3 regions of the Geobacillus sp. FSL K6-0789 genome follow, and region 2 is predicted to be linked to each of the others. Evidence: riboswitches for the same ligand, from Rfam matches in the RefSeq annotation. Region 2 holds a riboswitch; each other region holds the start of a gene.

Region 1 (9,839 bases), 1.5 Mb from region 2:
CGGATGATCCGCTCATTGCCGACAGCGAACGCCACGCGCCAGCCGGCCATATTGTACGTTTTCGAGAACGTGTAGATTTCAACGCCAATGTCTTTCGCCCCGTCCACTTCTAGAAAGCTGACCGGCTTTTGGCCGTCAAAGCCGATCGCGCCATAGGCAAAATCATGCACAACGGCTATGCCGTACTTTTCCGCAAATGCCACCGTTTCAGCAAAAAACTCCTTCGTCGCCGTCGCGCCGGTCGGGTTGTTCGGATAGTTTAAAAACATCAGTTTCGCCCGGTCGGCCGCCGCCCTGGGAATGGCCGAATAATCCGGCAGAAACTCATTCTCCGCGACAAGCGGCATCATTTCCATCCGCGCGCGGGCGAGCGCGATTCCCGACCAATAGTCCGGATAACCCGGGTCCGGGACGAGCACGACATCGCCCGGGTTGACGAGGCAAAGCGGCAGCTCGACAAGCCCGGCTTTGCCGCCGAACAAGATGGCGACCTCGCGGGCCGGGTCGATCGTCACCCCGTACTCGCGCGCGTAAAACGCCGCTACGGCTTTTTTCAAAAACGAGTAGCCTTGAAACGGCGAATATTTATGGTATTTCGGATTGGCCGCCGCCCGCTGCATCGCCTCGACGATATGCTTTGGCGTCGGCTGATCCGGATTGCCCTGCCCTAAGTTGATCACATCATAACCCGCCTTGATCTTCGCACCGACTTTCGCCACGAGCGAGGCGAAAAACTGCTTCGGCAGCTGTTCAAGCAGTTCGGAAAAGGGAAATTCGATCGTCATCGTCCACACCTTCTCAAACATTCTTGAAATTCTAGTGCAACATCATATATCGTTAAAAGCAAAATGTAAAGAAAATTTTTTCCGAGGTGAACGCTCATGACGATCCGCATCGCCTGCCTGCAGCTTGACATTGCATTTGGCGATCCAGCAAAAAACGAACAGCAAGCCGAACAGGCCGTGGAATCCGCTGCCAAAGACGGCGCTGACATCATCGTGCTGCCAGAGTTATGGACGACCGGCTACGATTTGACGCGCCTGGATGAAATTGCCGACGAAGGCGCCGAACGGGCGAAGGCGCTCGCTTCCCGATTGGCGCAAACGTACGGCGTCCATTTCGTCGCCGGTTCGGTCGCCAAAAAAACAGCCGCCGGCGTGACAAACACGATGATCGTGGCCAACCGCCATGGCCAAATCGTCGGCGAATACAGCAAGCTTCACCTGTTCCAATTGATGGATGAACATTTGTATTTGCAGCCGGGAAACGAGCCAGGCTTGTTCTCGCTTGACGGGCTGCCGTGCGCTGGGGTCATTTGCTATGACATCCGATTTCCGGAGTGGATTCGCGCCCATGCGTTGGCCGGAGCGGAAGTGCTGTTTGTCGTCGCCGAATGGCCGCTTCCCCGCCTTCACCATTGGCGGACGCTCCTGATGGCGCGGGCGATTGAAAACCAATGCTATGTCGTCGCTTGCAATCGGGCCGGACGAGACCCGAACAACGTGTTCGCCGGCCATTCGCTCATCATCGACCCGTGGGGCGAAATTATCGCCGAGGCGGACGAGAAGCCGGGCATTCTCTCGGCCGACATCGATCCCTCGCTCGTTGCGGACGTCCGCGCACGCATCCCGGTGTTTGCCGACCGCCGGCCGCACGATTATGAAGAGGCGGCAAAAAAATTTTTCAAAACGTATTGACAATCCGCCAGCCCAACCTGTATCATTCGAATCAAGCAACCAAACGATTGTTAACATCGTGAAAATTGCAAAAACTTAATAGCTAGATCGGTACTCTTATCAAGAGTTGGCTGAGGGAATTGGCCCAATGAAGCCCAGCAACCGACCGTAATGCTATCGTGAGATAGGGCGCACGCCAAAGGCGGCGCCGGAAGCGAACCGCTTCCGCAGGGCACGGTGCTAAGTCCAACAGAAAGACCGATGTCTTTCTGAAAGATAAGAGGCGCGAAGACGATGCATCTTCAAGCCTCTTTCCGTATGCGAAAGAGGCAAGGGGCTGACCCAAAACGCGAATGCGTTTTGGGATCAGCCCCCACTTTTTTGCCTCAAATATAGAAGAATCGCCCTTTTTTCTGGTAGAATAGAGTCACCAAAACCACTACCACCGAAAGAAGGGCGATTCTTTTATGAAACATGATCATATTTCCTTTAAAGAGTATACCATGGACAACCTCTCTTTGCCAAGCAACATCGCCGATCTCATTCCACGGGATAACATGGCCCACGTGGTTCATGAGATGGTTGAACGCATCCCGATGGAGACGTTTCTTGCTTACTACAAAGGAGGGGGCGCCTCCGCCTATCATCCGAAAATGATGACCAAAATTCTCCTTTACGCTTACACCCAAAAAATGTATCATGGCCGTGAGATTGCACGGCAGCTCGAAGTCCACCTTCCCCTCATGTGGCTAAGTGGATTTCAAAAGCCGGACTTCCGCTCCATCAATCGGTTTCGTTCGGAGCGGATGAAAGACCTGATTGACGACCTGTTCCGGGAAATGATCACGCTGCTCGTGGCCGACGGCTATGTCAAGATGGAAGATTATTTTGTGGATGGAACGAAAATTGAAGCGAATGCCAACCGGTACACCTTCGTTTGGCGCAAATCGGCTGAGAAGTACCAGGAGAAACTCCAAGCCAATGTCGATCGGCTGATTGCCCAGATCGAGGCGATCGTGGAAGAAGAAAAGGCGGAAGACATCGACCCTTCGCCGGCCTTTACGTCAGAAGAAATCCGAAAGAAAACCGAGGAGTGGGAAAAACGGTTGGAGGCCGAGCCGGACAACCAACCGTTGAAGAAGGCCATCAAGAAGATGAAGGAGGACTACTTGCCCCGCAGTGAAAAGTATGAACACCAACTCCATGTATGCGGGGATCGCAACAGCTATTCCAAGACCGATGTGGATGCCACCTTCATGCGGTTGAAGGAGGATCACATGCGAAACGGCCAGCTCAAGCCGGCCTATAACGTACAGGTGGGTTCTTCCGGCCAATTTATTTTGGGGTATTCCCTTCATCAGAGGCCGGGCGACACTCGTTGTCTTCTCCCGCATTTGGAGACCGTTCGAGAGAAGTACGGCGTGGAACCCGAACGTTTGATCGCTGACGCGGCTTATGGCTCGGAAGAGAACTACGTGAAGCTGGAAGAGAAGCACATATCGGCCTTGATCAAGTACCATACGTATGAGAAGGAGAACACGCGCAAGGTCAAGAAAAATCCGCATCATCAGCAGAATTGGACCTATGTGGAAGAAGAAGACGTTTGGATTTGCGCCAATGGGAAAAAGCTGGTTCGCACCGGAACTTCGAAACAGACCACGGAATCAGGATACACCTCGGTCACCCGACACTACCAATGCCATGAATGCGAAGGATGTCCGTTCCGTTCGGCCTGCACGACTTCCAAGTATGGACGAACCACGCAATGGAACCCCATCTATCATGAACAAAAACAGAAAGCCCGCGAACGGTTGGAGAGTGAAGAAGGGCAAGCCCGATACCGCCAACGCCAAACCGACATTGAGAGTGTATTTGGGCAAATCAAACAAAATCGCGGGTTTCGTCGCTTTGTCCTGCGAGGCCTCCAAAAAGTTTCCATCGAATGGGGGCTGGTTTGTGCTGCCCACAATCTTCTCAAAAAAGCCGCTAGGGACAAGCAATTGTCCTTGGTGGCGTAAATGAGGGGGAGAACAGAGTCGGAATTTTGTTCCGTTTGGTAAAATATACAAAAACCAGAGAGGGCTGACTCCAAAAGTCCGCTTTTTGGCGGACTTTTGGGTCAGCCCCTTTTTCATTTGCCAAAACCTAAAGGGGGAACGTGAAAATGACGATTGTCCAATCCACTGTTTACGAACCGCTCACCGAACAAAAAGCGACCGCCCTCGCCGTCCGCCTCGGCCTATTCCGAGACGGGGCGCCGCTTGTGTGCCGCGAAATCGGCGACGGAAACTTAAACTTAGTCTTTCATATCGTCGATCAGGAAACGAAGCAAGGCGTCATCATCAAACAGGCGCTCCCGTACGCGAAAGTCGTCGGCGAAAGCTGGCCGCTCACGTTAAAGCGCGCGGTTATTGAAAGCAACGCGTTGCGCACGTTTGCCAGCTATGTACCGCAATACGTGCCGAACGTCTACTATTCTGACGAATCGCTTGCCATTACCGTGATGGAAGACTTGTCCCGTCTGCAAATCGCCCGCAAAGGGTTGATCGAAGGGAAAACATTTCCGCTTTTGTCCCGGCATATCGGCGAATTTATCGCCAAAACAGCGTTTTACACATCCGATTTCGGCATGAACCAGCAAGAGAAAAAGAAATTGGCGCAAAGCTTCGTCAATCCGGAGCTGTGCAAAATCACCGAAGATCTCGTCTTCACCGATCCATTTTTCGACCATGACACGAACAACTTCGAAGACGAGCTGCGGCCGGACGTCGAAACGCTTTGGAATGACGACCGCCTCCGTTTGGAAGCGGCGAAGTTGAAGCGCAAGTTTTTAACCGAAGCCGATGTGCTTCTGCATGGCGATTTGCATACCGGCAGCATTTTCGCAAGCACCGACGAAACGAAAGTAATCGACCCGGAATTCGCTTTTTACGGCCCGATCGGCTTTGACCTTGGACAGTTTTTCGCCAACTTGCTGTTAAATGCGTTGTCCCGCCCTGACGTTGAGCGCCAACCGCTCTTTGATCACATCGACCGGACCTGGGACGTCTTTGCGTCCATATTCTCGGAGCTTTGGCGCACCAAAAGCATCGAGACGTACGCCGCAACACCGGGCTTGCTTGACGAAGTGCTCCGGCATGCGTTCATCGATGCTGTCGGCTTTGCCGGCTGCGAAGTCATCCGCCGGACGATCGGCCTCGCCCATGTGGCCGACCTTGACGGCATCGAGCAGAAAAAAGCCCGCCTTGCCGCCAAACGACACGCGCTCCGCCTCGGCCGCCGCCTAATTGTCGAGCGCAACGAGCTGACCGGAACGGACGGCTTCCGCCGAGTGTTTGCAGAAACCGAATAGTAACACGGCGACGACCGGCCCAGTGCCGGCCCGGATCAACGGAAAATGTGAAAAGAAAGGAAGACGACGATGGACACCTTTGCCATCCCGCGCTCTGTCGAGTGGCGCGAGACGCATATCACGATTTTAAACCAACAAAAATTGCCATTGGCAACAGAATATATCGACCTGCATACGCTTGAAGACGTGTACGATGCGATCGCCTCGCTGAAAGTGCGCGGAGCGCCGGCGATCGGCATCACCGCCGCTTATGGTCTGGCGCTCGCCGCCTCGCATTATAAAGCGGAAACGGTCCACGAGTTCCATAGCCGCCTAAAGCAAGACCGCGATTATTTGGCAAGCGCCCGCCCGACGGCCGTCAATTTGGTTTGGGCGCTTGACCGGCTCACTGCCGCCGCCAAAGACGCCGCCTCAGTCAACGAAGCGAAAACGGTGCTTATTCACGAGGCAATACGCATCCAAATCGAGGACGAAGATGTCTGCCGCCGCATCGGCGAACATGCGTTATCGCTTTTTCGCCCAGGCGAGCGGGTGATGACGATTTGCAACGCCGGCTCGATCGCCACCGCCCGCTACGGCACGGCGCTCGCCCCGTTTTATTTGGCGAAAGAGAAAGGGATCGAGTTATCCGTGTACGCCCTTGAGACGCGCCCCGTTTTGCAAGGAGCGCGTCTGACCGCCTGGGAGCTGATGCAAGCAGGCGTCGACGTCACGCTTATTACGGACAACATGGCGGCGCAAACGATCAAAGCGAAAGGGATTCGCGCCATTATCGTCGGAGCCGACCGGATCGCACAAAACGGCGATACGGCGAACAAAATCGGCACGTTCGGCCTCGCCTTGCTCGCCAAATCGTTTGGCATTCCGTTTTACGTCGCCGCACCGTTGTCCACCATCGATTTGGCGACAAAGACAGGGGCAGACATCCCGATTGAAGAGCGCCATCCGGATGAAGTGACCCATCTGGCCGGCGTGCGCGTCGCCCCGGAAGGCGTCAACGTGTATAACCCGGCGTTTGACGTGACGCCAAACGAACTGATTACCGCGATCATTACCGAAAAAGGCATCGTCCGCGGCAGCTACAGCGCGGCACTGCCAGCGTTATTTGCAAAGGAGGAGCAGCATGAAACGATTTAAGGCCTTATCGTTCCTTTCTCTTCTTTTCTTTGCCGTGTTCTCCGTCTTGGCCGGCTGCACGAACGAGCAAGACGCCGTGAGCTCTAAGCCGGCCAACGAAACGAAGCAAACGGCCATCCAAGGCGACACCGTCTCATCCAACAGCCAAACCGCATCGAGCAGCGAACAGGCGGCCATCCCGGAGAAGCTGAAAAAACCGGTGAAGATCGCCGCCATTATGCAAATGTCCATCGGCACGTTCTCGTCGCAATACATCGCCGGCGTCAAAGAACAAGTGCAAAAGTTCGGCGGCGAAGTGCAAATTTACAACGCCGACAACGACTTGACGAAAATGGCCTCATACGTAGAAACGGCCATCACGCAAAACGTTGATGCCATTCTGCTTGATCACGGCCGCGCTGATGCACTCGAAGGCCCGGTGAAAAAAGCGGTTGAAAAAGGCATCCCGGTCGTCGCCTTTGACAACGATTTGAACATTCCCGGCGTCACCGTCATCGACCAAGACGACTACAGCCTCGCCTGGAAAACGTTAAAAACACTCGCCGAAGATTTAAATGGAGAGGGCAACATCGTCACGATTTGGGTCGGCGGTTTTACTCCAATGGAGCGGCGCCACGTCATTTATGAGGCGTTCAAAAAACGCTATCCGAACATAAAAGAAGTCGCCAAGTTCGGTACGGCGAGCGCCAACACGGCTTTGGACACGCAAACGCAAATGGAGGCCATTTTGAAAAAATATCCGAACAAAGGCGACATTGACGCCGTCTTCGCAACTTGGGACGAGTTCGCCAAAGGAGCGACGCGCGCCATCGAGCAAGCCGGGCGTACGGAAATCAAAGTATACAGCATCGATTTGAGTGACGAAGACTTGCAAATGATCCAAAAACCGAACAGTCCGTGGGTGGCGACAACAGCGACGGATCCGGCGGAAGTCGGCCGCGTTCAGGTGCGGTTCGCCTATCAAAAAATCGCTGGCGAGAAAACGCCGAACATTTACTCGCTCGAGCCGCATTTAGTAAAACGGACCGACTTGCCCGATAAGCAAGTATCGATGAACGAGCTTTCGCAATACATCCCGGGCTGGGGGCAATCGAACGTCGCCATCTCGCCATGGATGAAAACGTTGGAAGCTCAGGTGAACAAAAAATGAACAGGCTGTCAATGCGAGGCATTGAAAAATCGTTTGGCGCGGTGCGCGTGCTTGACGGCGTGGACTTTTCCGTCCGTCCAGGCGAAGTCCACGCCCTTTTGGGCATGAACGGCGCCGGCAAAAGCACGCTCATGAACATTTTGGCCGGCGCCATTCCTCCCGACGCCGGCACGATCACGATCGATGGCGTCAACTGCACCTTTTCGTCGCCGCTTGACGCGAAACGAGCCGGCATCGGCTTCGTCGTCCAAGAGGTCGACACGGCGCTTTTCCCAGGATTGCCCGTTTACGAAAACTTGGCGGCTGATGAGCTCGCTGATGTGAAGAAACAGCCGATCCGCTCGCTGCGCCGGGAAAAAGAACGGGCCGCTGCTCTGCTTCGCCGCGTCGGCCTTGCCATTTCGCCGGCAAAGCTCGTGCGCGACTGCTCGCTCCATGAAAAACAGCTGATCGTGCTCGCCAAAGTGTTGTCATCGAATGCGCGCTACATCATTTTGGACGAACCGACCGCCGCCTTGAGCGAAGCCGAAACGAAGCGGCTGTTTGCCATCATCACGGAACTGAAACAGCAAGGCGTCGGCTTTATTTACATCTCTCATAAACTGAAAGAAGTGCAGGAAATCGCCGACCGGTTGACGATTTTGCGCGACGGCCGCGTCGTCTACCATGGTTCCGCCCGCGGTTTGCCGCTTGAAGACATCGTCCTTCATATGACCGGAACAAGGCGAGCCGCCGCCATGAAACAAACGCGCGCGCATGGAAGCGACATCGCGTTTGCCGCCCGCGGAATTTTGATCGACAAAACCGGGACAACAGTCGACCTATACGCCCACCGCGGCGAAATCGTCGGCATCGCCGGCTTGGTCGGCGCCGGCAAGACGGAGCTTGCCGAAAGCCTCATCGCCCACCGGAACACATCCGGCGAGTGGGAAATTGATGGCAGACGCTATGTGTTCTCATCGCCTTATGAAGCCATCGACGCCGGCCTTTGCCTCATCCCGGAAGAACGGCGCAAACAAGGGCTGTTCTTGCCCGAGTCAGTGAAAACCAACATCACCGTCCGCCTCCTTTCCCGGCTGTCGCGCTGGCAATGGATCAGCCGAAGGAAGGAAACGGACGCCGCCGACGAACTTGTCCGCTCGCTCGGCATCCATCCGCCGTTGCCTTCGACCGCTGTCCGCCACTTAAGCGGCGGCAACCAGCAGAAAGTCGTCATCGGCAAATGGCTGAACACAAACGCGCGTGTTTTTCTATTCGACGAGCCTACGAAAGGAATCGATGTCCACGCCAAACAAGAGGTGTTTTCCATCATCCGTGCTCTCGCCGATGAAGGAAAAACAGTACTATATTTTTCGAGTGAATTTCACGAGCTTCTTGAGGTGTGCGACACCATCTACATCATGGCTGACGGCCGGCTGCTCACCCGCCTGCCGGCCGCAGAACTAACCTATGAACAGCTTGTGTACTATTGCAGCGGAGGTGAGATCGATGAGCCAGCCAGCCGTTTCCACAGCGCCGTCGAAAAAAGCGGCGCCGTTCATTCTTGAATTTTTGTATAAACATGGCACACTGCTTGCCATTTTGGCTGTAATCGCCTATTTTGGCCTGACACAAGACCGGTTTTTTACCTATGAAAACTTCAGCGACATTTTGCGTTCCATTTCCATCGTCACCTTGGTGGCCATTGGCATTACATTTTCGCTCATCGTCGACGGCCTCGATTTGTCGGTCGGTTCGACAGTGAGCTTGGCGACGATTGCCAGTGCGGCGGCGCTTGTCTTGCATCGCCAAGAAATTTTCGTCACCTTGCTCGTGCCGCTGTTGCTCGGCGTCGCCGTCGGGTTGCTTAATTCGTTGTTGATCGTCAAATTCAAACTGCCCGATTTGCTCGCCACGTTGGCGACGATGTACGCGATCAACGGCGTGCAGCTTACGTATACAAAAGGATTTTCGATTTATAACGACATGCCGCTGCCTGATGGCGGCACGGCGCCGGGCAAATTTATTCCTTCCTTTTTATTTATCGGCCAAGGGGAGCTGTTTGGCGTGCCGTTTTCGGTCTTGCTCATGCTCGTTGTCGTCATGGCCGCCCACTTGTTTTTAACATACACCAAACCTGGCCGTCTCTTTTATTTAACGGGTGAAAACCGGGAAGCGGCACGGCTCTCTGGCATCCCAGTCAACCGTTACCGGACGTATGCGTACGTCATCAGCGGCTTTTTCGCCGCCTTGGGGGGCATCGTGCTCGCCTCGCGCATCGGCACCGGGCAAGTGTCGGCCGGCGCTTCGTTTTTGATGGACGGCGTCGCCGCCGCCTACATCGGCTTTTCTGTCTTCGGCGCCGGCAAGCCGAACGTCATCGGCACCCTGTTCGGTTCGATTTTGATGGGCGTGTTGTTGAACGGCTTGACGATGGCAAACGTCCCGTATTACGCTCAAGACATTATAAAAGGCGCCATTTTAGTCGGCGCCCTCGCCTTGTCGCATTGGCAAAAAAAATAATGTCCCGTTCCCTGCCCCCATG
Region 2 (9,217 bases):
CGGCTGAAGCAGCTCGGCAAACCGGTCACGGCTTGGTACTTCCCTGAGTTCACCCACTATTTTCCGCCGCAAGCCAATCGCGAGACGGTGCAAAGGCTCACGGAATGGATGAAACAACAGCCGACGATGTGATACGATACAACTAGAGGGGCGGCTGCGTGCGCCGCTCGGGTGGCGGCGCGGCCGCCAACGAATCGATGGGGTGCCAAGGAGGTTGGAATCATATGGGCATGCCGATGGAGCTGCAGACGGTCATTGTGACAAAAGGAAAGGAACAGCGCGTTCAAGGAAATGTGTTTGTGTTGAAAAAAGAAGGCTACCGCTTGTATCCGCTTGACGTGCCGCTTGAAGTGCGCCGGACGGTGCAAAGCGAAGCGAGCGGCGTCGCGGTCGTGAGAAAGCTCGAATGGGAAGACAGTCGGACGACGGTGACGTATGAGCTCGTCAGCCTGTATTCGACGAATTGAACGAGGCTGCACACCATGAAGCGGCTGAATGAGAGCTGAACGGGTTCATCGGACAGGAGCGCAAACGGAAGAACGGTTTGCGCTCTTGGCTCAAGTTTTTTCCGTCTATAGTTAACTTGTGGCGTCAGGCCGGTTCAGACAAGCATAAAAATAGCCTTTGCTTGAGGATTTCCTGTGCGACGTTTGATCATACCATAAAAAAAGTAGGGGGGAGGAGAAGGAGTTTGGCCGCGGAGAGCGAATATCATACGATGAATTCGATGCCGCAAGGAGGGGAAACGTGGCCAAACCGCGAATCGATCACGACCGGTTGTTCAAAGAGCTGCTGTCGACGTTTTTCGAAGAGTTTTTGCTTCTTTTCTTTCCCAACGTGTACGAGCACATCGACGTTCGCCACCTTTCTTTCCTCACAGAAGAACTGTTTACCGACGTGACGGCCGGAGAGAAGCATCGCGTCGACTTGTTGGTCGAAACGAAGATGAAGGGGGAGGAAGGGCTCATCATCGTCCATGTCGAACACCAAAGCTACGCACAGCGGACCTTCCCCGAGCGAATGTTCCTCTACTTCAGCCGCTTGTTTCAAAAATACCGCCGCCGCATTCTTCCGATCGCCATCTTCAGCTATGATGAACACCACGATGAACCTTCCTCATTGGTCGTCCAGTTTCCGTTTTTGACCGTTCTCGACTTCCGCTTTCTGACGGTGGAACTGCGCAAACTGCCGTGGCGCGAGTACATCCGCCGTGACAATCCGGTTGCCGCCGCCTTGTTAAGCAAAATGGGGTATAATGAAAGCGAGAAGGTGGAAGTGAAAAAGGAGTTTTTGCGCATGCTAGTCCGCCTTGAGCTCGATGAGGCGAAGCAGCGGCTGTTGTTTGGGTTTTTTGAAACGTATTTGCGGTTGTCCGAAGCGGAGGAAATCCAACTGCGAAACGAGGTGAGCCAAATGGAGACGAAGGAAGCGAAGCAAGTGATGGAGCTCATCGTCTCGTACGAACAGCGGGGAATGGAAAAGGGAATTCAACAAGGAGTCAAACAAGGGATGAAGCAAGGGCGCCAAAAAGGGATTGAGGAAGGGAAAATCGACATCGCGAAGAAAATGTTGGCGAAAGGGTACGATGTCGACACGATCCACGAGCTGACCGGGCTGCCGGCGGAAAAGATTGAACAGCTGAAGAAGTAAACCCGCCTTCGCATTGTCGTCGACCTCCAATCGTACAAAAATCCCGGGGGATCGACGACAATCATTTTATGCGTTCGAAAAAACAGCCGGACAGGGAACGGCTCCCTGTCCGGCTGGGTTCTTGTTACACGAGCGGTCCGCCGAGTTTTTCGATGGACGGATCGATGTGGGCGAATTTTTGGAAGTTGGCGCGGAATTTTTGCGCTAGCTCTTTTGCTTTTTGTTCGTATGCTTGTTTGTCGGCCCATGTGTTTTGCGGCTGCAGGACGTCATCCGGCACGCCCGGGACGCGGGTCGGGATGGCGAGGCCGAAAATCGGGTCTTGCACCGTTTCGACGTTGTCGAGCTCCCCTTCGACGGCGGCTTGCACCATCGCCCGGGTGTAGGCGAGCTTCATGCGGCTTCCGACGCCGTACGGCCCCCCTGTCCAGCCGGTGTTGACCAAAAAGACGCGGACGTTGTGTTCGGCGATTTTTTGCCCGAGCATTTCCGCGTACTCAACGGCCGGGCGCGGCAAAAACGGTGCGCCGAAGCACGTTGAGAACGTTGCTTCCGGTTCGGTGACGCCGCGTTCGGTGCCGGCGAGCTTGCTTGTGTAGCCGCTTAAGAAATGGTACATCGCCTGTTCGCGCGTCAGCTTGCTGATCGGCGGCAGGACGCCGAACGCATCGGCTGTCAAAAACACGATCGTGGACGGATGGCCGGCGACGCTCGGGTCGATGATGTTTTGGATCGCCTGAAGCGGGTAGGCGGCGCGTGTGTTTTCCGTCAGCGTGCCGTCGTCGTAATTCGGCACCCGCGTCGCGTCATCGAGAACGACGTTTTCGAGCACCGCGCCGAAGCCGATGGCGTCAAAAATTTGCGGCTCTTTCTCGCGCGATAGGTTGATGCATTTCGCATAGCAGCCGCCTTCGATGTTGAAAATGCCGCGGCTTGACCAACCGTGTTCGTCATCGCCGATCAAGCGGCGGTTCGGGTCGGTCGAGAGCGTCGTTTTTCCCGTTCCCGACAAGCCGAAAAAGAGGGCGACATCGCCTTCCTGCCCGACGTTGGCCGAGCAGTGCATCGGCAGGATGCCTTGTTCCGGCAGCACATAGTTCATGACCGAGAAAATCGATTTTTTCATTTCGCCGGCATACTCGGTGCCGCCGATCAACACGGTGCGCCGTTCAAACGAGATGATGATGAACGCTTCCGAGCGCGTCCCGTCCACCTTCGGGTCGGCTTTAAAGTTCGGCGCGCAAATGACGGTGAATTGCGGCTCGTGCGCGGCGAGCTCCTCGGCGCTCGGGCGGACGAACAGCTGATGGACGAACAAGTTGTGCCAGGCGAATTCGTTGACGACTTGAATCGGCAGCCGGTATTTCGGATCGGCGCCGGCAAAGCCTTTAAAGACGAACAGTTCATCTTGTTTCATTAAATAATCGAGCACTTTGTCGTACAGTTTCTCAAACGTTTCCGGAGACATCGGCTGGTTGACCGTTCCCCAGTCGATCGTTTGCTTCGTGGACGGTTCTTCGACGATGTATTTGTCTTTCGGCGACCGCCCCGTGTACTTGCCGGTTGTCACCGCGACGGCTCCGGTGTGGGTCAGCCGTCCTTCGTTCCGTTGCAGGACTTTCTCGACGAGCTCGGCGACGGACAATTGGTGATGTACGTACGGTTTTTGTAGCAATAAATCAAGCTTATTCGTCATGTTTGCGATCCCCATATTCAAAACCCGCCTTCTTTTTGTAATCACTCTTGAAAATAGTATAACACATTTTTATTAATAGTCCATACTAATTGTGTGGGTTTTTCAAACTTTATTTTGCCCAATGTGTCGATTTCCTTGAGGAAAGAATTTTCGCGGCTGGAAATGATAAAAAATGAATTTTGATAGTTGACTTTGCCGATTCCGTTGCGATAAGATAAGTCATTGAACGGATACTCTTATCCCGAGCCGGTGGAGGGACAGGCCCGATGAAGCCCAGCAACCGTCACAACTGGACATGTGTGAAATGGTGCTAACCTGTGGCAAGGCGCAGTCCTTGAACGATAAGAGTGAAAGGAAGCAATACGATTGCCATGACCTTTCCTCAGCCGTTACAGGAAAGGTTTTTTATATTGCGAAGGGAAAAAGGGAAATGAGTTCCGTGTCGCCACATTATGCCAAGAGGAGGAAACAAACCGAATGTCAGCCAAACGCCGCTTGTTTACTTCAGAGTCTGTGACGGAAGGACATCCGGATAAAATTTGCGACCAAATTTCTGACGCCATTTTGGATGCGATTTTGGAAAAAGATCCAAACGCCCGCGTCGCCTGCGAAACGAGCGTCACGACCGGGCTGGTGCTCGTGAGCGGGGAAATCACGACATCAACATACGTGGACATTCCGCGCATCGTCCGCGATACGATCCGGGAGATCGGCTACACGCGCGCCAAATACGGATTTGACGCTGATACGTGCGCGGTGCTGACGTCGATTGACGAACAATCGCCGGACATTGCGATGGGGGTGGATCGGGCGCTCGAGGCGCGCGAAGGTCAGATGACTGATGAGGAAATTGAAGCGATCGGCGCCGGCGACCAAGGATTGATGTTTGGGTTCGCCTGCAATGAGACGGAAGAATTGATGCCGCTGCCGATTTCGCTTGCGCACCGCTTGGCGCGCCGATTGGCGGAAGTGCGTAAAACGGACGTCTTGCCGTACTTGCGGCCGGACGGGAAAACGCAAGTGACGATCGAATACGATGAAAACGGCAAACCGGTGCGCGTCGATACGATCGTCGTTTCCGCGCAGCACCATCCGGAAATTACGCAAGAGCAAATCGAGCGCGACATTAAAGAGCAGGTCATCAAGCCGGTCGTGCCCGCGGAGCTGCTTGATGAGAACACGAACTATTTCATCAACCCGACAGGACGGTTTGTCATCGGCGGTCCGCAAGGGGATGCTGGGTTGACGGGGCGCAAAATCATCGTCGATACGTACGGCGGCTACGCCCGCCACGGCGGTGGCGCGTTCTCGGGCAAAGATCCGACGAAAGTCGACCGCTCGGCAGCGTATGCGGCCCGCTATGTCGCGAAAAACATCGTCGCGGCAGGACTGGCCGACAAATGCGAAGTGCAGCTCGCCTACGCGATCGGCGTCGCCCGTCCGGTATCGATTTCCATTGATACGTTCGGCACCGGCAAAGTGTCGGAAGACATTTTGATTGAGGTCGTGCGCAGCAACTTCGATCTCCGCCCGGCGGGCATCATCAAAATGCTTGACCTGCGCCGCCCGATTTACAAACAGACGGCTGCTTACGGCCATTTTGGGCGTACGGACATCGACTTGCCGTGGGAGCGCACTGATAAAGCGACGACGCTGAGAGAACAAGCGCTGGCGCTGGCGGACAAGTGATGAAAGAAAAAGAGCTGCCTGATCACGGTAGCTCTTTTTTGTCGGCGCACGATGTCCGCTGTTGCTGCAGCGCTTTGTAATACTGCCCTTTCTCGACATATTCGCGGCGGATGCGCTCCATTTCGCGGATATCGTCTTCCGTCAGTTCGCGGACGACTTTCGCCGGTCGGCCGAGGGCGAGCGTGTTGGGTGGAATTTTTTTGCCCGGCGGCACTAAACTGCCGGCGCCGATAAACGCGCCTTCCCCGATTTCCGCGCGGTCCAAAATGATTGAGCCCATGCCGATGAGCGCGTTTTTGCGAACGATGGCGCTGTGCAAAATGACTTGATGGCCGACCGTCACCCCGTCCTCAATGATAAGCGGATTGTTTGGACTTTGATGCAAAATTGAGTTATCTTGAATATTGACCCGGTTGCCAATCACCGTTGGTGCCACATCGCCGCGAATGACGGTATTGAACCAAATGCTTGTCTCTTCGCCGATCACGACATCGCCGGTGATCGTCACATAGTCGGCGATAAAGGCGGAGGCGGCAATTTGCGGCGTTTTGCCTTTGTATGGGTAAATCATGGGCGTTCGTTCCTTTCTGTTGCAAAATCGATCGTTCACCATGTATTGTACAACGCTGCGTCCAAATCGCCAACGAAAGCGAGCGCGCCTAATCGGGATTGGTGAAAAACGTTTCGTTTCGCCCGATGAGTGGTTGGGATCGGGGAAGAAGATCCGATTTCACAAAGCTTCTCAACGTGAGAAGAACCGTTGTTGAGCGGCTTTTTCATTCCGTCGCCAACCCTTTTATGATTTGCCCCGGCCGCATTGATGGCAATACTGGAAGACGAGATCGCAAGCTGTTCAGACGCGAAACAATTTTGGTTGCCGATAAGATGGAAATGCTAGGAGACGAGACCATGGTGTTTGCACCTGAGGTGAACCGATTGAACATTCCGAAAAACCCCATCGCCTTGATGAAAATGGTGTATCGTGACGTGCTTCCGCTTGTCCACCGCGAGCTTGCCTATTGGCGGCGCCAGGCCGAGCGCATTCCCGACCCGGAGCTTCGGCGCCAGGCCTTGGCGAGCATCGCGTCGAAAACGTTCCATTGCGAAGGCGGCTCCATTTTGGCGCTTTTGGCCGGAGAAAACATGGAGGATTGCATCCGCTTTATCGTGGCTTACCAGACGATCAGCGATTATTTGGATAATTTGTGCGACCGCAGCACCTCGCTCGATCCGCTCGACTTTCGCGCCTTGCACGATTCGATGCCGGACGCGTTGACAATCGGCGCCGAGCCGTCGAACTATTACCGACATCGCCGCGAACAGGAAGACGGCGGCTATTTGCCGGCGCTTGTCCGCACGTGCCAAGAGGTGCTCGAGACGGTGCGCCATTATGAGACGATCGCCCCATTTTTGCATGAATTGGCCGGATATTATTGCGACTTGCAAGTGCATAAACATGTCGAAGCGAGCGAGCGGGTGCCGCGGCTGGAGAAATGGTTCGCGCAATACAAAGACGCCTTGCCGCCGATGGAGTGGTATGAGTTTTCCGCCTGCTCCGGTTCGACGCTCGGTATTTTCTGCCTCGTCGCCTATGCGTTTGGCGAATCGCTGCCGCCGGAGATGGCGAGACAAGTGCGCGACGGTTATTTTCCATACATTCAAGGGCTGCACATTTTGCTCGACTATTTGATCGATCAAGAGGAAGATCGAGCCGGCGGCGATTTGAATTTTTGCTTTTACTATCCGAATGAAACGGTGATGCTTGAGCGGCTTTGCCATTTCATCGAAGAGGCCGACCGCCATGTCGGCGCCCTTCCGCACAGCCAGTTTCACCGCCTTATTCACCGAGGGCTTCTTGGGTTGTATTTGTCGGATGCCAAGGTGAAAAAGCAACGCGGTCTGCACCGGCTGGCGCGCCGGCTCGTCCGCGCCGGCGGGGCGGCGTCGATGTTTTTTTATTGGAACGGAAAAGCGTACCGCTTTTGGCAGGAGCAACAAAAACGGCTGTCCTTTTCGTAAGGGCAGCCGTTTGCTTGTACTGGCGAGAGCAGTGGTTCGTCGGCGGATCGGACGGAATCAGGCGCTCCCATCCGCCCGATTCTCGAGTGCGATCAAAAACGGCGGGTTGTTTTGCCGATTGATGAATTCGTATTTCAAGGCATGGACGCGCCGTTGATCAAGAAAGCGGACGTAATCAAGGAGCGCGTCGCGTTCGCGCTTTCCCTCCGGATGGCCGTGGTAGACGACAAGAACGATGATGCCGCCCGGCTTTAGGATGGAAAGAAGCTGCTCGACCGCTTGAATCGTCGATTCCGGCTGGGTGGCGATTTGCTTATTGCCGCCCGGCAAATAGCCGAGGTTGAACACGGCGCCGGCGATGCGTCCGTGAACGGAGTCGGGGAGCGTTTCGAGCAGCAGGCTATGGCTTGTCTGAAACAGCGTCACCCGCCCGTCCAGCCCGTGTTCGGCGAGGCGGGCTCTGGCCGCCGCGATCGCTTCGGCTTGAATATCAAAACCAAACACATGCCCGCGCTCCCCGACGAGCTCGGCTAAAAAGACGGTGTCATGGCCGTTGCCAACTGTCGCATCGACGGCGATGTCGCCTTCGTTGACTGCTTGATCAAGCAAAAAGCGGGCAAACGGCAAAATATTCATGATGGCCATGCGTTTGCCACCCCCTGTTCGCGCCGCTTTCCTTGAAAGCTGTCCCGCCGCTTGAGTTCAGCGTCAATGGCGTTTAGCCCTTCCCATTTGTTGACGCTCCACATCGGGCCAAAATCGCCCGATCTGGCGGCGCTGCAAAACGTGCAGTCGCCATACGTCACCGTTCCGTCGCGGTTCGGGCAGTCAAACCTGCCGTCAAGGGCGACTTTGAACACGTTTTGGCCGAACGTTTGCCGCAAATGGCAGTTCCATGTGTGATACCGTTTTCCGTCGGCGGCATATGGAAATGGGATTGCGTTTGTCACGGCCGTTCTCTCCTTGTGCTGAAATGGCATCATCCTTGCATTGTACCACGGATGGCGGCAAAAAGCGACTGTTGCCAATCATTGACGTGATACAGATGAAAGCGTCGGCGCATAGTAAAGATGAGGGAACATCATGAAAAGAGGTGAGCGCATGGCGACAAGACAATCGGTGGAAGAATTTTTGCAGCGGTGCGAAGACGTCATCCGCTTTGCGAAAGAACAATATACGGAAGCGCAAAAGCAAGAGCACTACAACATCACGGAATACACAAACGCCCAGCAAATGCTTGAGCAGACAGTCAACGATTTGGCTCACTTGGCGCGAAGTTGCAACGCCCAGCAGCGGGAACAGCTGCATCGGATGCGGCTTCAGCTTGAGCAGCTGCAAAACGAGATGATTTTGCTTGACCGATGAAACAAGAGCTTTGCACGATGGCCGCTATCGAAGGTCCTGGTGCATAACAAGCGGATGTTGCCTGACCGGTGAAACGGAAAGCAACCGCAGGGCGGCTGTCTGCTTGATGGCGAACACAAGGAGGAACAAGGAATGAAGCGACGTCTGAAACAAACGAACCCGGAGCAAAAAACGCGCAACGGTCACAACAATAACGATTTGGAACTCGGCCAAGACTTTGATCCGGTGAAACTGGCGAAAAAACAGTATGAACAAACAGGTGGCCAGCCGGCCCGCTCCAAGCAGCGGAACGGGTGACGCGCCGCTGTCTGTGAGGGCGCCATGCCGCCCTCTTTTTTTGATTGCTTTTTTTCGCTTTCCCACATACAATTAGTTTGGGAGTCGAAATAGCAGACGAAAAGGATGATGACCGATGCCCCGTGCTCTTTGGTGGCTGCTTGTCGGCATGGCGCTCAATGTCACAGGAGCGTCGTTTTTATGGCCGCTAAATACCATTTATTTGCATGAACAGCTCGGCCAGCCGCTCGTCGTAGCGGGAGCGGTGCTGATGCTCAACTCCGGCGGCAGCGTCATTGGCAGCTTGCTCGGCGGCATGTTGTTTGACCGGATCGGCGGGTTTCGCACGCTCGTGTCCGGAGCGTGCCTGACGATGGCGGCGCTTGTCGGTTTGGGCGTCTGGCATGGTTGGCCGCATTATGCCGTCTGGCTGGCGCTTGTCGGCATCGGCAACGGCGTCGTCTTTCCGGCGGCGTCGGCGTATGTCGGGGCGGTTTGGCCGGAAGGGGGACGGCGGGCATT
Region 3 (9,839 bases), 1.4 Mb from region 2:
TTTGTTTTCGGTAAATTTGCGCGTCAAGGCGGCGCCGCCGACTAAAATGGGCGTTGAGATGCCGGCTTGCCGCAAATCTTGGGCGGTGACGACCATCTGTTGGGCCGATTTGACAAGCAAGCCCGACAACCCGATGATGTCGGGCTGATGTTCGCGCACCGCTTCAATGAGTTGCTGCGGAGCGACTTTAATGCCGAGGTCGATCACCTCGTAGCCGTTGTTGCTTAAAATGATGTCGACCAAGTTTTTGCCGATATCATGCACATCGCCTTTGACGGTGGCGAGAATGACTTTTCCTTTTGTGCTTCCTTCTTTCTTTTCCATATACGGCTCTAAAAAGGCGACCGCTGCTTTCATCACTTCCGCGCTTTGCAATACTTCAGCGACGATGAGCTGGTTGTTGTTGAACAGCCGCCCGACTTCATCCATGCCGGCCATAAGCGGACCGTTGATGATCGACAGCGGATCGGAGTAGGTCTCAAGCGCCTTCTCTAAATCGGGAATGAGCCCGTCTTTCGACCCTTCAATGACGTAGCGGGCGAGCCGCTCTTCAAGGCTCAAGTTCTCCTCAGCCGGCTTGGCGGCGGTGATTTTGCTTCGGTAAAATTCGATAAAGGTGTTTAATGTTTCATCGCTCGTGTCAAACAAAAGCGCTTCGGCCATCCGCACTTCCTCTTCCGGAATCGAGGCGAACCGCTCAAGCTTCTCAGTGTTGACGATCGCATAATCGAGCCCAGCTTGCGTGCAACGGTACAAAAAGACGGAGTTGAGCACCTCGCGCCCGGCCGGCGGCAAGCCGAACGAGACGTTGCTGATGCCGAGCATCGTCAAGCAATGAGGCAGCCGCTCTTTAATGAGGCGGATGCCTTTGATCGTTTCATTCGCCGCGCCGATGTATTGCTCATCACCGGTGCCGACCGGGAAGACGAGCGGATCGAAAATGATGTCGCGCGCCGGCACCCCGTAGCGGTTAACGAGCAAGTCATACGAACGCAAGGCAATTTCCAGCTTCCGTTCGGCGGTGACCGCCATCCCTTGTTCATCGATCGTGCCGACGACGACAGCGGCGCCGTATTTGTGCAAGAGAGGAACGACTTTCGCAAACCGCTCCTCGCCGTCTTCCAAGTTGATCGAATTGATGATCGCTTTCCCTTGCGAGTAGGTGAGGGCGCGTTCAATGACGCGCTCGTCGGTCGAATCGATGACAAGCGGCACTTTCACTTTTTTCACGACTTCGCGGACGAACTGTTCCATGTCATGGAGTTCGTCGCGGTCTGGGTCGGCGAGGCAAATGTCGATGACATGGGCGCCGTTTTTCACTTGGGCGCGGGCGATTTCCGCCGCTTCTTCGTATTTCCCTTCGGCGATGAGGCGTTTGAATTTGCGCGAGCCGATCACGTTTGTCCGCTCGCCGACAAAGAGCGGGCGCATCGTTTCATCATAGATGAGCGCCTCGATGCCGGAAACGGCGTGGACATCAAACGAAGACGGGATCGCCCGCGGCGGGAGATCACGCACCGCTTCGGCAATGGCGCGGATATGATCCGGCGTCGTACCGCAACACCCGCCGACGATGTTGATCCATCCCTTTTCGGCAAAGCGGCGGATTTTCTCTGCCAACATCTCCGGCGTTTCATGGTAGCGGCCTTCCTCATCCGGCAGACCGGCGTTCGGGTAGCAGCTGACCGCCGTGTCAGCGAGCGAGGCGAGCGTGCGCAAATGGTCGGTCATAAACTCGGGGCCTGTCGCGCAGTTTAAGCCGACGGCGATCGGCTTCATATGGCGCACCGAGATGAAAAACGCATCGATCGCCTGCCCGGCGAGTGTCGTGCCCATCGGTTCGATCGTGCCGGAAATCATGAGCGGCACGCGGCGACCGACCGCTTCAAACGCCTTCGAAATGCCGAGAAAACCGGCTTTGACATTCAGCGTATCTTGGCACGTCTCGAGTAGGAGAAGGTCGACGCCTCCTAAGAGCAGTCCGCGCGCTTGTTCTTCGTAGGCGGCGACGAGTTCTTCAAACGTTGCGCCGCCTGTCACCGACAACGTTTTCGTCGTCGGCCCCATCGAACCGGCGACAAAGCGCGGCCAGTCCGGGGTGGAGAACGACTCAGCCGTTTGTTTGGCGAGTTTGGCCGCTTCGATGTTCAGCTCAAGCGCCAAATGACCGAGGCCATATTCGTCAAGCACGATGCGTGTCGCTCCGAACGTGTTCGTTTCAATGATATCAGCACCGGCTTCTAGGTACGCTTCATGAATGCGGCGGATGATATGCGGGGCGGTGAGGGTCAAATATTCGTTGCACCCTTCATACGCCTCGCCGCCAAAGTCGACGGCCGATAGGTTGGCTCTTTGGATCATCGTGCCCATGGCGCCATCGATGACAAGAATTTTTCTTTGCAGCTGCTGTTCTAAGGTGACGTTAGCCATGAACAACCTTCCTTTCTTTGGCGGCCGCTTCTTTTTCGTGAATGTAGCGGACGAGCTCGACTGTCATGTCATAGCGCAAGAACGGCGTGATCAAATAAATGCCGTTAAACAAATCAAACGCAGCGTCAATGAGCGATTTGGCGATAGCGATGCCTTCCTTGGCTGCTTGCACCGGGTCGCTGCCGCAGGCGGCCATGCGGGCGCGAATCTCGTCAGAGAGCGTAATGCCCGGCACTTCATGATGCAAAAAGTCGGCGTTGCGCGCGCTCACAAGCGGCATAATGCCGATGTAAATCGGCGTGTCAAGATGCTTGGTTGCTTCGTACACTTCAACGATTTTCTCTTCCGAGTAAATCGGCTGGGTCAAGAAATAGTGGGCGCCGCATTGAATTTTTTTCTCCATTCGCTCAACTGCTTTATCCAAATGGCGGACGTTCGGGTTGAACGCAGCGCCGATCGAGAAGTTCGTTTTTTGCCCAAGCGGTTTGCCCGAGTACGACAGCCCTTCGTTAAACTGGCGGATCAAGCGGATCAAATCGAACGATGATAAATCATACACCGACGTTGCTCCTGGGAAGTCGCCGATTTTCGACGGGTCGCCGGTAATGGCGAGCACGTCGGTGATGCCGAGCGTATGCAAGCCCATCAAATGCGACTGTAAGCCGATCAAATTGCGATCGCGGCATGTAATATGCACAAGCGGGCGGATGCCGAGTTGCTCCTTGATGATCGTGGCGACAGCGGCGTTGCTGATGCGCGGCGTGGCGAGCGAGTTGTCGGCCAACGTCAGCGCATCGATGCCGGCGTCATGGAGCGCTTTCGCCCCAGCAAGAAACTTGTCAATGCCGAGTTGCTTCGGCGGATCTAGCTCCACAATGACCGAGCGGTACGTGCGGGCGAGCTCGGGAAGCGGAGTCGGCGCGGGCCGATCGGCTTGCACCGATACAGATGCCGTGCGCCGCTTCACCGTTTTTTCCGTCACCGGCGTCCGGTCGGCGAGCGCCTTTGCCATTGCCTCAATATGTTTCGGCGTCGTGCCGCAGCACCCGCCGATCAAGCGCACCCCTTGGTCGCGGAACGCTTTGGCTGTTTCCTCGAAATATTCAGCGTTCGTCTCATAGACAAGCCGGCCATCGCGGTAATCCGGGAGGCTCGCATTCGGATACGCCGACAAAAACGCCTGCTTCGGCAGCGGCACTTCCTCGAGCGACCGAAGCATATGATATGGACCGAGACGACAGTTCAGTCCGACGACATCGGCCCCGAGCGCCTCCAGGCGGATAAGGGCGTCCGCGAGCGGCGTGCCATCTTGCAAGACGCCGACTTCATGGAGCGAGACGTGAGCGATAATCGGCAAGTCGGTCTCTTTGCGGGCGATGGCAAGCACCGTCTCCAACTCTTCCAAATCGTAATACGTCTCGAGCAGCACGCCGTCGACTCCTTCAGCCATCAGGACAAACAGCTGCTCGCGAAACGTCCGTTTCACTTCTTCAAGCGTGACGACGCTTTTGTTTAACGTGCGCAGCCCCCCGATCGTTCCGAGCACGTATGCCCGCCCGTTCGCCGCTTGCCTGGCGAGCCGCACCGCCGCGCGGTTGATGGCCGGCACCTCATCTTCAAGGCCGTAGCGGGCGAGTTTCACATAGTTGGCGCCGTATGTATTCGTCTGAATGACATCGGCGCCCGCGGCGATATACGCTTCATGAATATGAATGATTTCGTCTGGATTCGATAGATTCAATTCTTCAAAACAACGGTCGACGCCATGCGAATATAACAGCGTCCCCATCGCTCCGTCGGCGATGAGAATGCGTTGTTTCAACTCATCGAGCAGCCCCACGTTTGATTCCCCCATTTCGTTGTAGTAAAAGAAAAAAGCCTTCTAAGAAGAAGACTTTTCGTTCGCTTCTTCTTATCTTCCAGGCTTCCGCCTGTCTGGATTTAGCACCTTGGCCGCGGCCAGGTTGCTGAGGGTTCACCAGGCCATTCCCTCCCCCTCTCTTGATAAGAATGCCGGTATGCAATTGTGCGGTGACGTTTTGATGATTACTATATAATTTAATGTATTTTTCGAAATTATTCAATACGGTGAAGAAGGAAATTTCAAAAGTTAAAGAGATTCAGATAAAAAGAGCGGCTCGCGTCAAGGGCTCGGTGCTTTCCCGCATCGGGGGCAAAACTGAAAATCACGCTGCACATGTTCTCCGCAGTATGGGCAATACTTGTTTGTTTTCTCTTTGCCTCCAAATCGGACGTTCAGTGGGTCGGGCTCTTCCTCGCTGACGACAATGTCCAATAAGGACATGCGTTGTTTTCCCGTCGCATTTTTGTAATGGTAAATTGCTTGAAATACACCGATGGCGATGACGACAAGGCCGAAAAACGGAAAAAAGCGGGCGGCGGGAAACGGCGAGTCCGCGGTGATGGAGAAGGTCATCACCATCCAAAAGATGCCGAACAACACAGCGGCGATGCTGCCGAACAGCCCTTGCATCGACGGGACGCGGCCGGGTTTGATGCTTTTCAAGTGGATTCCTTCTCCATTCGTTTCATGTTGGTTGGGATTATTATACCATATGATGATGTAGGAAACATGGGATGACGTAATAAAAAAGAAGCATTGTATCTCCTCCCTTACCTTGTACTAATCTCTTAAAAGCATCTCTGTTTCATGTCAATAGCACGAAATATGTCGAAATATGTAAAAAAAGATAAAATTATCGAACGATTTCTCTTCTTTTTTTTTTTAGAGTCAAGGTGTATAATTAAAATGGATGATATTAACAAGGAATTTACTAGAAACCGCATCGCAGACAGGAGTGAAGTGGGTGAAACAATGGTCGTGGCCGTATTTTATTCTGATTAGCCTGCCGCTTGTTGTGTTGATTGGAGTTGCTTTTCGCCTAAAAGCGGCCAGCATGCCCATCAAAATAGGATTTATTGTATTGGTGCTGCTTTACGGCGGGGTTTATTCTCGTTTAGTGCGAAGGATGAGATAGACACAGAATGTTTTTGAAAAAAGTTTTGATCGATTATCATTTACTGGAAGGAGGTGATAGGTTATGAGTTTGCTGGCGCTTGTTGCCGGGACGCTCGGCGTGTCACAGACAATCGCGACGACGGTTGTTTCGATTGTGTTGACCGGCTCCACTCTCATTTCTATTATTCTTGGGATCACCGCTATTTTGTCAGGTGGAGTCGACGCCATTTTGGAAATTGGGTGGTCAGCTTTTGTCGCGACGGTGAAAAAAATAGTGGCGGAACGAGGAAAAGCAGCAGCGATTGCATGGTAAAAGGCAAAACGGCAGGGGAAAAACTCCCTGCCGTTCCTAATGAGTAAATCAATGTGGGGGAAGAGAAATGAAACTCGTATGGCTGTTATATCAACAACGACAACGAAGCAGTTTGGAGCCGTTGCAGAGAAAATCGCCTTTTTCCCCGAAGATGACCATGTTCTTGGTGGAAGCGGCGAAATGGCTTGTTTCATCGGCTGTGGTTGTAGCCTTTTGTGCTCGATCCTCGACGCTGTTTCGCCCTTCTATGGTTATGGGAGCTCTTTTTTTCATGTCTGTCAGTCCTTTCATAGGAGTTTTGCTTGAGTCCAAAGAGGCATTGCAACGTCAATACCATTATCATTATGTGCGTCTGTCTGGAGTGCGGGATGACGAGGTGTGGCAGCGATTGCTCAAAATCCACTATGCTGTGTCTCTTCTGCGGCTATTGCCGATTTGGTTGCCTCCTTCCATTGGGTTGATGATGATGTTCGGGATCACAGGCGCATCATTCGTATGGTTTGGACATACGATGTTGTTGCTTCTTTATGTGACATCGCATATAGTGCGTGGCTCAACTTTTAGAGCGATAGGCGCATTTTCTGCCTTTTTCTTTCGAATGGCATCATTCGCGATTGGTTATGTCGTGCTTGCGGCGATTGTGCCGTTGCTGCAATTGTCCCGCCAAGCGGTTCGAATGTATGGGTTGTCGCTCTCTTACCTTGTGTATATGGATGGTTATGTTGCTCATTGGCAACAGCTGTTTTATGAACGCATGACAAGTTGGAGGGAAGGGTGGTTATTTTCAAGTACAACTTTATCATTCATCGGTGCTGGATTCGCTCTGTTGGCTTTGATTTGCTTTTCTTTCACTCGTGCGTCTCATTCTGACAAGACAGCGTACATGCTATATTCATGGCATCAACGTGTCATAGAGTCGTTAAAAATTCGCAGCACGAATAATGCAATTTTATATAAAGATCTTTGTCTGTTAACACGCCAAGCCCGTGAGTTGACGAAACCGCCTTGGTCGCTATTTTTGCCAGGGGAATGGTTTTTGGTCGCAGGAGCGAATTTGGCGCTGTTGCCGATTGTTCATAACGGGTCGATCATTTTGTTTTTGTTTATGTTTGAAATGTATATCGTCATGACAGGGACGTTGCGGGCCATTACCGACGTCTTTCGCGACATTTTTCAGTTTGAAAGCGAGATGGAGCGTCTCACTGTGTTTCGTCTTCTTTCTCCACCTCCTCTTGTACCGTTAATCGAAGCGAAATGGACGCTGCTTGAGCGATTAGGCGTCTACCCATGCATGACGGCAGTAGGATTGCTACTTCTCGAATACATAGGATTATTGGGGATGCGTGGAGGGCTTTGGGCAGCAATGGGAGCTGTGGTGATGATGCCCGTCTATTCGCTTGTTGTCAAGCGGATTTTGCGCACCGATTATGAAGTATTCTGCCTTGTTTTAGCCAGCGGTGAGCAGGCGGCATTGACATCTCCGCGTGATTATGCGGGGTATATGGTGATTGCGGCCGGAAATCATTCGTTTCATCGCTTGTTGATTTACATAACCGTTTTTTCATCGCTTCTTTCTGCCTTTTTTATGCTTTTGAAAGGTTGGAGTTGGGCATGTTACAGCGTTTTGTTTGTCTTGATGCTGTACCTTGTATTATGGAATAGTTCTCAATATGCTCGGCGCACGTGAGGAGGCATTTGCGGTGATCAGACGAGCGATTCACACTCATTTGCCGTATATGTTATTGTCGTTAGGTGTGTACATTGTATGTTTTGCTTTTGGAGCAGTGATTTTTTCACAAAAGCTTACGATTCATCCGACTTCCATGGCGTTTTGGACCACTTTAGGCCACAACTTGATGGTTGGAGCCATTTTGATGGTTGGCGGATGGCTGACGCTAGGAATGGCCAATACCCTTTATCTCGGTTACAACGCAGCAATGCTAGGCGTGATCGTGAGAGGAGTCGCCACAGGATATGGCATGCAGCCGTTGATGACCGGTGTCTTTCCTCACGCGATTCCTGAAATCATCGGCCATATCTTGTTTTGTACATTAGGGTACGAGACATGGCGGTTTCTTCAAATCGTCAAAAAAAGAGCAAGAGGAGAAGAAGAAACGCTCTATATACGGGATATCCTCTTTTTACTAGTGCTGGCGGTCGCGCTGCTCATCATCTCAGCATGGTTGGAATCAACGGTGTCTCATGTATAAAAATAGACGGGTCTAAAAAGCAGGAGGCTCTTCACCACAACATGTACTTGACAAGCAATACAGCTTCCTGCACAAAGATTTGAAAAAATCACGGATTTGTTGATTTTCCCTTACAAGCGTAAATAGAGTTCAGAAAAAATCAAGTACAACTTTTGGTGAAGAGCCAAGCAGGAAAAGGGGAAGAAATAGATGGAACCGTTATTTTCATTGCAAAACTTGACGTATCGCTATGATGGGGGAGCCACGATTTTTCAGCAGTTCTCATTTTCCATTTTTTCAGGGGAGACCGTGCTTCTCACCGGCCCCAATGGAGTGGGGAAAACGACTCTTTTGCATATTATTTCGGGATTGCTCGATAAAGGAGAGCTGCATTATCAAGCCTTTTATAAAGGCAATCCGATTCAGCTTCCCGACATGCGCGCTCATTTGTCTTATGTGACATCCGAGACTGTCATGTTTTCAAAATTGACGGGTTATGAAAATATCGAATGTTTCCGGCTTTTATGGAAGCTGGATCAACAGTACGTCCGCAAAGCGAACGAATTATGCAGTCTGCTTGGAATGGAGGAGATGCTCCCGCTCCCGGTGGATCAGTATTCATTAGGAACAAAACAAAAACTGCATATTGCGATTGCTTTAGCCCGCCCGGTCGAATTGTATTTGATGGATGAACCGTTCAATTCCCTTGATAGGCTAAGTCGCGATCGGTTGGCGGAGTGGATTCAAGGCGACCGTCAACATGCTTATCTCATTGCTTCTCACGTTCATCAAGAGCGCTTCCCTGGCTCCCGCATAATCTCGCTTACACGTCCAAACAATGAAGACAAAATAGAAAAATGACGGCGGGATCTTCAGGAAAAATTCAGTTTTCATACGTGTGATCAAGGATTTTTCCGTTGCACTTTCCACTCTCCTATGTTCTAATTAGGAATAGTGAACATCAAGAAGACGGAGGGCTGGAAGTGAACGGGGAAGAGATCATCCGCTTCGAGCGAGTGACGAAGGAATACGACGGAACGGTCGTATTGGATGACGTCAGTTTTGCGATGGAGCGCGGGAAGTTTTATACGCTGCTTGGCCCGTCAGGGTGCGGGAAGACGACGATTTTGCGGCTGATTGCCGGGTTTATCGAACCGACGGAAGGAACGATTTATTTCCACGGGAAGCCGATTCAAAACGTCCCGCCGAACAAGCGGCAAGTCAACACTGTCTTTCAAGACTATGCGTTGTTTCCTCACCTCGATGTGTTTGAAAACGTGGCATTTGGCTTGCGCGTGAAAAAGATGAAAGAAGCACACATCCGCCAAAAAGTGAGCGAAGCGCTCCGGTTTGTCAACTTGGAAGGCTATGAGCGCCGCCGCATTCAAGAGATGTCCGGCGGTCAGCGCCAGCGCGTCGCGATTGCGCGGGCGATTGTGAATGAGCCAGAAGTGTTGCTCTTGGATGAGCCGCTATCGGCCTTGGATTTGAAGCTGCGCACGGAAATGCAGTACGAACTTCGTGAATTGCAGCGCCGCTTAGGGATTACGTTCATTTTTGTCACGCATGATCAAGAAGAAGCGTTGGCGATGTCCGATTACATTTTTGTTCTAAATAAAGGAAAAATTCAGCAGTTTGGGACGCCGAAAGACATTTACGACGAGCCTGTCAATCGATTCGTCGCCGATTTCATTGGCGAATCGAACATTTTGTCAGGGCGCATGATCGATGATTTCCTCGTCGAATTTGCCGGCAAACAGTTTGCGTGTGTTGACCGCGGCTTCGCGCCAAACGAACCGGTCGATGTCGTCATCCGCCCGGAAGATTTGGAGCTCGCGGCGCCGGAAGACGGGCAGATCGTCATCCGCGTCGATTCGCTCTTATTCCGCGGTGTCCATTATGAAATTTGCGGCTATGACGAAAACGG

What was found. Region 2 has a riboswitch for S-adenosylmethionine ahead of metK (methionine adenosyltransferase). Riboswitches for the same ligand answer to the same signal wherever they lie in the genome.
Positions count from the first base shown of each region.
Region 1: another riboswitch for S-adenosylmethionine. It lies ahead of NSQ51_RS04610 (IS1182 family transposase); the one in region 2 lies ahead of metK (methionine adenosyltransferase).
Region 3: another riboswitch for S-adenosylmethionine. It lies ahead of NSQ51_RS03575 (bifunctional homocysteine S-methyltransferase/methylenetetrahydrofolate reductase); the one in region 2 lies ahead of metK (methionine adenosyltransferase).

Region 1 is NZ_CP151966.1:865,844-875,682, reverse strand. Features, by position in the region: gene NSQ51_RS04620 (pyridoxal phosphate-dependent aminotransferase) at 1-785, opposite strand, end outside; gene NSQ51_RS04615 (carbon-nitrogen family hydrolase) at 882-1,697, shown strand; SAM riboswitch class I at 1,791-1,959, shown strand; gene NSQ51_RS04610 (IS1182 family transposase) at 2,144-3,694, shown strand; gene mtnK (S-methyl-5-thioribose kinase) at 3,841-5,028, shown strand; gene mtnA (S-methyl-5-thioribose-1-phosphate isomerase) at 5,098-6,165, shown strand; gene NSQ51_RS04595 (sugar ABC transporter substrate-binding protein) at 6,152-7,315, shown strand; gene NSQ51_RS04590 (sugar ABC transporter ATP-binding protein) at 7,312-8,862, shown strand; gene NSQ51_RS04585 (ABC transporter permease) at 8,804-9,817, shown strand.
Region 2 is NZ_CP151966.1:2,474,550-2,483,766, reverse strand. Features, by position in the region: partial or broken gene NSQ51_RS13100 (prolyl oligopeptidase family serine peptidase) at 1-132, shown strand, start outside; gene NSQ51_RS13095 (DUF2584 domain-containing protein) at 225-467, shown strand; gene NSQ51_RS13090 (Rpn family recombination-promoting nuclease/putative transposase) at 748-1,650, shown strand; gene pckA (phosphoenolpyruvate carboxykinase (ATP)) at 1,775-3,361, opposite strand; SAM riboswitch class I at 3,580-3,694, shown strand; gene metK (methionine adenosyltransferase) at 3,824-5,035, shown strand; gene NSQ51_RS13075 (gamma carbonic anhydrase family protein) at 5,058-5,606, opposite strand; gene NSQ51_RS13070 (tetraprenyl-beta-curcumene synthase family protein) at 5,945-7,054, shown strand; gene NSQ51_RS13065 (class I SAM-dependent methyltransferase) at 7,112-7,699, opposite strand; partial or broken gene NSQ51_RS13060 (hypothetical protein) at 7,810-8,034, opposite strand; gene NSQ51_RS13055 (YtzC family protein) at 8,156-8,419, shown strand; gene NSQ51_RS13050 (hypothetical protein) at 8,552-8,716, shown strand; gene NSQ51_RS13045 (MFS transporter) at 8,832-9,217, shown strand, end outside.
Region 3 is NZ_CP151966.1:679,050-688,888, forward strand. Features, by position in the region: gene metH (methionine synthase) at 1-2,430, opposite strand, end outside; gene NSQ51_RS03575 (bifunctional homocysteine S-methyltransferase/methylenetetrahydrofolate reductase) at 2,423-4,270, opposite strand; SAM riboswitch class I at 4,340-4,441, opposite strand; gene NSQ51_RS03580 (zinc-ribbon domain-containing protein) at 4,574-4,957, opposite strand; gene NSQ51_RS03585 (hypothetical protein) at 5,259-5,429, shown strand; gene NSQ51_RS03590 (uberolysin/carnocyclin family circular bacteriocin) at 5,493-5,723, shown strand; gene NSQ51_RS03595 (hypothetical protein) at 5,791-7,410, shown strand; gene NSQ51_RS03600 (stage II sporulation protein M) at 7,424-7,933, shown strand; gene NSQ51_RS03605 (ABC transporter ATP-binding protein) at 8,123-8,773, shown strand; gene NSQ51_RS03610 (ABC transporter ATP-binding protein) at 8,896-9,839, shown strand, end outside.